Regions from separate parts of the Streptomyces sp. NPDC018031 genome, predicted to be linked through region 2. Evidence: predicted binding sites of a transcription regulator. Region 2 holds the regulator's gene; the other holds the start of a gene.

Region 1 (4,413 bases), on a different contig from region 2:
CGACCAGGTGGTCACCTGCTGGACCTGGCGGGGCACCCACCACGGCGAGTTCATGGGCCTGGCCCCCTCCGGCAAGCGGTGCACCATGACCGGCACCACCCAGTTCCGCTTCGCCGACGGCAGGATCGCCGAGGGCCGGTGGAACTACGACCTGTTCGGGCTGATGCGGCAGCTGGGTCTGGTGGCGAGGTGACCGGGTAGCCCCGGCCCCCGCCCTCGGCGACCGGCTCGCGGCGGGCCGTCGCGTGGCAGGCCCCCGCCCCGCGGCGGCCTGCCACGCCGGGCCCGGCCCCCCGCGCGCCCCGGCGCGCCGGGGTGTCCGCACGGCGGGTCGGGCGCGCCGCGGCCCGCTACGCGACAGGCCCGGTGCCCCCGCGACGGGGGCACCGGGCCTGAACGCTCGCTCGCGTCACCTTCTCCGGCGTCAGCCGGTCCGGTTCTCCGGCGTCAGCCGGTCCGGATCAGTGCGAGTGGCCGTGACCGTGGCCGTGACCGGCCTCAGCCTCTTCCTCTTCCTTCTTCTCCACCACGAGGGTCTCGGTGGTGAGCAGCAGGGAGGCGATGGAGGCGGCGTTCTCCAGGGCGGAGCGGGTGACCTTGACCGGGTCGATGACGCCGGCCTTGACCAGGTCGCCGTACTCGCCGGTGGCGGCGTTGAAGCCCTGGCCCTTGTCGAGCTCGGCCACCTTGGAGGTGATCACGTAGCCCTCGAGGCCGGCGTTCTCGGCGATCCAGCGCAGCGGCTCGACGGCGGCGCGGCGGACCACGGAGACACCGGTGGCCTCGTCGCCGGAGAGGCCCAGGTTGTCCTCCAGCACCTTGACGGCGTGGACGAGCGCGGAGCCACCGCCGGAGACGATGCCCTCCTCGATCGCGGCGCGCGTCGCGGAGATGGCGTCCTCCAGACGGTGCTTCTTCTCCTTGAGCTCGACCTCGGTGGCGGCACCGACGCGGATCACGGAGACACCGCCGGCCAGCTTGGCCAGGCGCTCCTGGAGCTTCTCGCGGTCCCAGTCCGAGTCCGTGGCCTCGATCTCGGCCTTGATCTGCGCGACGCGGCCGGACACGTCGTCCGTGTTGCCCGCACCGTCGACGATGGTGGTGTCGTCCTTGGTGACGGTCACGCGGCGGGCGGTGCCCAGCACGTCCAGACCGGCCTGGTCGAGCTTGAGGCCGACCTCCTCGGCGATGACGGTGGCACCCGTGAGGGTGGCGATGTCACCGAGGATCGCCTTGCGGCGGTCGCCGAAGCCGGGGGCCTTGACGGCCACCGCGTTGAAGGTGCCGCGGATCTTGTTGACGACCAGCGTGGACAGCGCCTCGCCGTCGACGTCCTCGGCGATGATCAGCAGCGGCTTGGAGCCACCCGCCTGGATGACCTTCTCCAGCAGCGGCAGCAGATCCTGGATGGAGGAGATCTTGCCCTGGTTGATCAGGATGTACGGGTCGTCCAGGACGGCCTCGAGGCGCTCCTGGTCGGTAACGAAGTACGGGGACAGGTAGCCCTTGTCGAAGGCCATGCCCTCGGTGAAGTCCAGCTCCAGACCGAAGGTGTTGGACTCCTCGACGGTGATCACACCGTCCTTGCCGACCTTGTCGATCGCCTCGGCGATCAGCTCGCCGACCTGCTTGTCCTGGGCGGACAGCGCGGCGACGGCGGCGATGTCGGACTTCTCGTCGATCGGGCGGGCGGTGGCGAGGAGGTCCTCGGACACGGCCTTGACCGCGGCGTCGATGCCCTTCTTCAGGGCGGCCGGGGAGGCGCCGGCGGCGACGTTGCGCAGGCCCTCGCGGACCAGCGCCTGGGCCAGCACGGTGGCGGTGGTGGTGCCGTCACCCGCGATGTCGTTGGTCTTGGTCGCCACCTCCTTCACGAGCTGGGCGCCCAGGTTCTCGTACGGGTCCTCGATCTCCACCTCACGGGCGATGGTGACGCCGTCGTTGGTGATGGTCGGGGCGCCGAACTTCTTGTCGATGACGACGTTGCGGCCCTTGGGGCCGATCGTCACCTTCACGGTGTCGGCAAGCTTGTTGACGCCACGCTCGAGGGCGCGACGGGCGTCCTCGTCGAACTTCAGGATCTTCGCCATGGGAGCTCTCTTCGGGTCCTCTTCTTGCGGTTCCGGCCGCGGCAGCGGCGGCCGTCACCGCCTCGGAACGCGAACTGCGCCCCGGCCCCGGCCACGCAGTGAGTGAACACAGCAGACGCAGGGACCAGGGGCGCAGTTCAGGGCAGTCTTCGGTGACTTACTTCTCGATGATCGCGAGCACGTCGCGAGCCGAGAGGACGAGGTACTCCTCGCCGTTGTACTTCACCTCGGTGCCGCCGTACTTGCTGTAGAGCACGACGTCGCCGACGGAGACGTCGAGCGGAAGACGGTTGCCGTCCTCGAAACGGCCCGGGCCCACGGCGAGGACGACGCCCTCCTGGGGCTTCTCCTTCGCGGTGTCCGGGATGACCAGGCCAGAGGCCGTGGTCTGCTCGGCGTCGAGCGGCTGGACCACGATGCGGTCCTCGAGCGGCTTGATGGCAACCTTGGAGCTGGCGGTCGTCACGATCCGACCTCCCCCTTCGGAGATCTCACGGGGTTAACTGATCTGAGGTGGCGACCAGGTGGATCCGTCGTCGCGGGTGCCGGACCTGCCCGTCGCTGTGTTTGGCACTCCCCACTGAGGAGTGCCAGCCCTGAGCCTAGGACGCGGTTAGCACTCAGTCAACTAGAGTGCCAATTCGCCGGGCGCGTCTTTCGAACCGCGCGCCCCCGGGACGCGCCGCGCCGGCCGCCCCGTCGGCCCCCACCTGCGGGAACGGCGGCCGCGGCGGGCGATCGGGCGGTTCACCCGGAGGAACGCGGGAGTCGGCGGCCGGGTTCCGGGCGGGGAGAATGACGGGGTGGATGTTGACGCCTTCGACCAACTGCTCACCGCCGACGGGCAGCGGCTCCTCGCCGAACTGCGGGACTACGACCCGGCGGGCGAGCTGGCCACCGCCACCCGGCTGCGCCGCGACCACCCGGCCGGGCTGGTCTCCGCGGCGCTCACCCAGGCCCGGCTGCGGCAGCGGGCGGCGGCGAAGTTCGGCCCCGACGCGTACCGCATGTACTTCACCCCGGACGGGGTGGAGCAGTCCACCCGCGCCTCGGTGGCCGCCTACCGGGCGGCCCGGTTCACCGCCCTGGGCCCCGCCAGCGTCGCCGACCTGTGCGGCGGCATCGGCGGCGACGCCATCGAGCTGGCCCGGCGCGGCATCCGGGTCACCGCCGTCGACCGCTCCCCGCTGACCTGCGCGGCCGCCCGCGCCAACGCCGCGGCGCTGGAGCTGTCCGAGCTGCTGACGGTCGAGTGCGCGGACGTCCTGGAGTTCGACACCGGCGGTCACGAGGCGGTGTTCGTGGACCCGGCCCGCCGGGCCGGCCGGCAGCGGGGCGGCGGCCGGATCTTCGATCCGGAGGCGTACTCGCCGCCGCTGTCCTTCGCCGTCGGGGCCGCCCGGTCCGCGCGCTGGGCGGCCATCAAGGTCGCCCCGGGCATCCCGCACGAGGCCGTCCCCGAGGACGCCGAGGCGGAGTGGATCTCGGACGGTGGGGACGTGAAGGAGGCGGTGCTGTGGTTCGGCACCGAGCCGGGGGTACGGCGCGCCACACTGCTGCCGGCCGGGGTCTCGCTGACCGGCCGCGGACTGCCCGACCCACCGGTCCGCCCGGTCGGCCGCTACCTCTACGAGCCGGACGGCGCGGTGATCCGCGCGCACCTGGTCGCCGAGGTGGCCGAGGAGGTCGGCGGCGGTCTGCTCGACCCGACGATCGCCTACGTGACCGCCGACGACGCCGTCCCGACCCCGTTCGCCACCGCCTACGAGATCACCGATGTGCTGCCGTTCCACCTGAAGCGGCTCAAGGCGCTGCTGCGGGACCGCGAGGTGGGGGTGGTGACGGTGAAGAAGCGCGGCTCGGCGGTGGAACCGGAGGAGCTGCGCCGCAAGCTGAAGCTCGCCGGGCCGCACTCCTGCACCGTCTTCCTCACCCGGGTGGCGGGTGCCCCGAGCATGCTGCTGGGGCACCCGGTGCGGGCCTGACCGGCGGCCCGCGGGGTCGGCCGGCCCGCGGGGTCGGCCGGCCCGCCGGGTCCGGGCGGCCGTCCGGGTCCGGGAGGTCGTCCGGGTCCGGGAGGTCGTCCGGGTCCGGGAGGTCGTCCGGCGACCGCCGCCCGGGGCCGCTACCGCCCGCGGTCCGCGGCGCGCGGGGAGCCCGGCAGCAGCAGCCAGGCGACGAGCGCCGCGGCCAGCAGCAGACCGCCCGCCACCCCGTAGGCCGTGGCGTAGCCGTGGGTGAGGGCGGCCGGGCCGTCGCCGCCGGCCGCCTGGGCGGCGACGGTGGCGAGCACGGCGAGTCCCAGCGAACCACCGATCTGCCG
Region 2 (4,413 bases):
GACCTCGTAGGCGTCGTCGTTGCCCGAGTCGGGGTCGCCCAGCGGGGCCTCGTACCAGGACGCCTCACCGGCCAGTTGCTCGCGGTAGACCTCGACGGCGGACGGATCGGCGGTGGCCGGCTGCGGCATGAACAGGTTCACGCCGAACGGCCGGTCGGTCTGTCCGCGGAGCTGTTTGATCTCCTCGTACATCGCTTCCGGCGTCTTGTAGCCCGCGGCGAGGAAACCGAGACCGCCGGCCTCGGAGACAGTGGCGGCGAGGTGAGGGCAGGAGGCGCCACCGGCCATGGGGGCCTGCACGATCGGATACCGAAAAAGATCGGTCAGCGCAGAGGACATGAACACATCGTGTCACGTTCCCGGCACCGACCCGTAACGGCCTCGGGCGAGTGGCGGAGCCGACCCCACCGGCCCTGATCCGCCCGCCGGCCGCGGACGGCAACGGCGTCGCGGCCCGTCCGGCGGCTCGGTGGCCACCGGTCCGGGCCGCGTGGGCCGTGGGCCCTAACGCCCGTTGAACGCGTCCTTCAGGCGCGAGAACAAGCCCTGCTGGCCTGGCTTGAACTCGCCCGTCGGTCGCTCCTCGCCGCGCAGCTTGGCGAGCCGCCGCAGCAGCTCCTCCTGCTCCGGGTCGAGCTTGCTCGGCGTCTGCACCTCGACGTGCACGACGAGGTCGCCGCGGCCGCCGCCGCGCAGATGCGTCACACCGCGCTGGTGCAGCGGGATCGACTGGCCGGACTGGGTGCCGGGCCGGATGTCGACCTCCTCCAGACCGTCCAGCGTCTCCAGCGGCACCTTGGTGCCCAGGGCCGCCGCGGTCATCGGGATGGTGACCGTGCAGTGCAGATCGTCCCCGCGGCGCTGGAAGACCGGGTGGGAGATCTCGTGGATCTCGACGTACAGGTCGCCGGCCGGGCCGCCGCCGGGGCCGACCTCGCCCTCGCCCGCCAGCTGGATCCGGGTGCCGTTGTCGACACCCGCCGGGATCTTCACCGTGAGGGTGCGGCGGGACCGCACCCGGCCGTCACCGGCGCACTCCGGGCACGGCGTCGGGACGACCGTGCCGAAGCCCTGGCACTGCGGGCACGGCCGGGAGGTCATGACCTGCCCCAGGAAGGACCGCGTCACCTGCGAGACCTCGCCGCGGCCGCGGCACATGTCACAGGTCTGGGCGGAGGTCCCGGGGGCCGCGCCCTCGCCGCTGCAGGTGGTGCACACCACGGCGGTGTCGACCTGGATGTCCTTGGTGGTGCCGAACGCGGCCTCGTCCAGCTCGATGTCGAGCCGGATCATGGCGTCCTGGCCCCGCCGGGTACGCGAACGCGGGCCGCGCTGCGAGGCGGTGCCGAAGAACGCGTCCATGATGTCGGAGAAGTTGCCGAAGCCCGCGCCGAAGCCACCGGCGCCGGCGCCGCCGGTGCTGGACAGCGGGTCGCCGCCGAGGTCGTAGACCTGCTTCTTCTGCGGGTCCGACAGCACCTCGTAAGCGGCGTTGATCTCCTTGAACCGCTCCTGGGTCTTGGGATCCGGGTTGACGTCCGGGTGCAGCTCCCGGGCGAGCCGGCGGAACGCCTTCTTGATCTCGTCCTGTGAGGCATCACGCCGCACGCCCAGGACTGCGTAGTAGTCCGTCGCCACTTACGACTCCGCCAGGATCTGTCCGACGTAACGTGCCACTGCGCGTACCGCTCCCATCGTTCCGGGGTAGTCCATGCGGGTCGGTCCGACCACGCCGAGTTTCGCGACCGCCTCGTCGCCAGAACCGTAGCCGACCGCGACCACGGACGTGGAGTTCAGCCCCTCGTGGGCGTTCTCATGCCCGATGCGCACGGTCATGCCCGAATCCTTGGCCTCACCCAGCAGCTTGAGCAGGACGACCTGCTCCTCCAGCGCTTCCAGCACCGGTCGGATGGTGAGAGGAAAGTCATGTACGAAGCGGGTCAGATTGGCGGTGCCGCCGATCATCAACCGCTCCTCGGTCTCCTCGACCAGGGTCTCCAGCAGGGTCGCCAGCACCGCCGAGACGGTGCCCCGCTCCTCCGTCTCGAACGACTCCGGCAGGTCCTGCACCAGCTGCGGGACGTCGGCGAAGCGCCGCCCCACGACCCGGCTGTTCAGCCGCGCCCGCAGGTCCGCCAGGGCCGTCTCGCCGACCGGCGCCGGGCAGTCCACCATGCGCTGCTCGACCCGGCCGGTGTCGGTGATCAGCACCAGCATGACCCGGGCGGGCGCCAGCGCGAGGAGTTCCACATGCCGGACGGTGGAGCGGGTGAGCGACGGGTACTGCACGACCGCGACCTGCCGGGTCAGCTGCGCGAGCAGCCGCACCGTGCGCCCCACCACGTCGTCCAGGTCGACCGCCCCGTCCAGGAAGTTCTGGATGGCGCGGCGCTCCGCCTGGGAGAGTGGCTTGACGCCCGCGAGCTTGTCCACGAAGAGGCGGTAGCCCTTGTCGGTCGGGATACGGCCCGCGCTGGTGTGCGGCTGGGCGATGAACCCCTCGTCCTCCAGCGCCGCCATGTCGTTGCGCACGGTGGCCGGGGACACCCCCAGCCGGTGCCGCTCGGTGAGCGCCTTGGACCCCACCGGCTCCTCGGTGCCGACGTAGTCCTGGACGATGGCGCGCAGCACCTCGAGTCTGCGTTCGCTGAGCACGCGCTCACCTCCCTGCCCGGCCGGGCTCCGTGGGGCTCTCAGGGCCGCCCCGCTGGCACTCAGCTGCCCCGAGTGCCAAATCCTTCCTGAGTCAGTGTACGGCCGGGTCCCATGGCGGGGGCAAGAGCCGTCCCAGCCCCGGTGGACGGCCCGGCGCACGGCACAACCGGGACCGCACACGGTGGAGTCGGCCGCTCCCGGAGGGCCCGCGCCCCGCGGCACCGGACCGCCCCGCCCGCCGGGCGCCGGCCGTGCCGCCACCCTCCCCGGGCGCTAGCGTCTGCCCCATGGACAGCACTGCGGAACCGTCCGCGCACCGCACCGCCGAACCGGCCGGCTGGGAGCGCCTCGCGCCCGGCGTGGTACGCCGGCGGCTCCCCGGCTGGGACGAGACGATCGGCGCCGTCGCGGGCGAACACGGCGTACTCGTCATCGACACCGGCGCCACGCTGGCCGACGGGGCCATGATCCGCCGCGAGGTCACCGCGCTCTTCGGCCGGCGCCCCACCCATGTCGTGCTCACCCACCCGCACTTCGACCACGTCCTGGGCACCGCCGCGTTCGCCGGCTGCGAGGTGTACGCGGCCGTCGGGATGGCCGACCTGCTCCGCCGGGAGCGGGACGACCTGCGCGAGGACGCCCAACGGCACGGGGTGCCCGGCGACACCGCGGCGGAGGCCACCGACCTGCTGGTGATCCCGCACCACGAGGTGTCCGGGGAGCTCGTGGTGGACCTGGGCGGCCGCCGGGTGCTGCTGGCCAACGTGGGCCCCGGCCACACCGGCCACGACCTCGCGGTCCTGGTCCCCGGCACCCCCGAGGTGGTGTTCTGCGGGGACCTGGTCGAGGAGTCCGGCGAACCGCAGGCCGGGCCGGACGCGATCCCCGCCCGCTGGCCCGCCGCCCTGGACCGGCTGCTCGCGCTCGGCGGCGAGGACGCCCGGTACGTGCCCGGCCACGGCGCCGTGGTGGACGCCGCCTTCGTCCGCGCGCAACGCGACGAGCTGGCCGGTACGCCCGGCGGCGGACCCCCGGCGGCCGGTGACCGGTAACCGCCGCCCACCGGCGTGTCGCCACCGCGGCCTGCCGTTTTTTCGTATCGTCGGCCGGTGCGCAGCAGACGGTACGACCCCGACCTGACCCCTCCGTGGCAGCGGCAGGCCCCGGTGCCGGAGGTTCCCGCGGAGGCCGATCTGGTGGTCGAGGAGGTCGGCACCGGCTTCTGCGGCGCCGTCATCCGCTGCGAGAAGACCGCCCAGGGCCCCACCGTCACCCTGGAGGACCGGTTCGGCAAACACCGGGTCTTCCCGATGGAGCCGCGCGGCTTCCTGCTGGAGGGCAAGGTGGTCACCCTGGTGCGCCCGGCCGCCGCCGGGCCCGCCGGCCCCCGGCTGACCGCGTCCGGCTCCATCGCGGTGCCCGGCGCCCGGGCCCGGGTGGCCCGCGCGGGCCGCATCTACGTGGAGGGCCGGCACGACGCGGAGCTGGTGGAGCGCGTCTGGGGCGACGACCTGCGGATCGAGGGGGTGGTGGTCGAGTACCTGGAGGGCGTCGACGACCTCCCGGAGATCGTCCGCGCCTTCTCCCCCGGCCCGGACGCCCGGCTCGGCGTGCTCGTCGACCACCTGGTGCCCGGCTCCAAGGAGTCCCGCATCGCCGCCCGGGTCACCGGCGAGGACGTACTGGTCGTCGGCCACCCCTTCGTCGACATCTGGCAGGCGGTGAAGCCCTCGTCGCTGGGGATCGCGGGCTGGCCGG

The links. Region 2 encodes HrcA, which represses chaperone genes, less so after heat shock. Its sites were predicted from a motif close to TTNGCACTCNGNNNNNCNGAGTGCNAA; they were not measured.
Region 1: the regulator HrcA is predicted to act here: its motif matches at 2,704-2,730, upstream of groES (co-chaperone GroES).

What each region holds. Positions count from the first base shown of each region.
Region 1 covers NZ_JBIRFT010000001.1:1,142,446-1,146,858, forward strand. The annotation lists gene ACH4B3_RS04755 (ester cyclase) at 1-193, shown strand, start outside; gene groL (chaperonin GroEL) at 462-2,090, opposite strand; gene groES (co-chaperone GroES) at 2,248-2,556, opposite strand; gene ACH4B3_RS04770 (SAM-dependent methyltransferase) at 2,894-4,075, shown strand; gene ACH4B3_RS04775 (MFS transporter) at 4,216-4,413, opposite strand, start outside.
Region 2 covers NZ_JBIRFT010000007.1:294,480-298,892, reverse strand. The annotation lists gene ACH4B3_RS19265 (nitronate monooxygenase) at 1-339, opposite strand, end outside; gene dnaJ (molecular chaperone DnaJ) at 505-1,638, opposite strand; gene hrcA (heat-inducible transcriptional repressor HrcA) at 1,639-2,655, opposite strand; gene ACH4B3_RS19250 (MBL fold metallo-hydrolase) at 2,943-3,707, shown strand; gene ACH4B3_RS19245 (DUF3097 domain-containing protein) at 3,765-4,413, shown strand, end outside.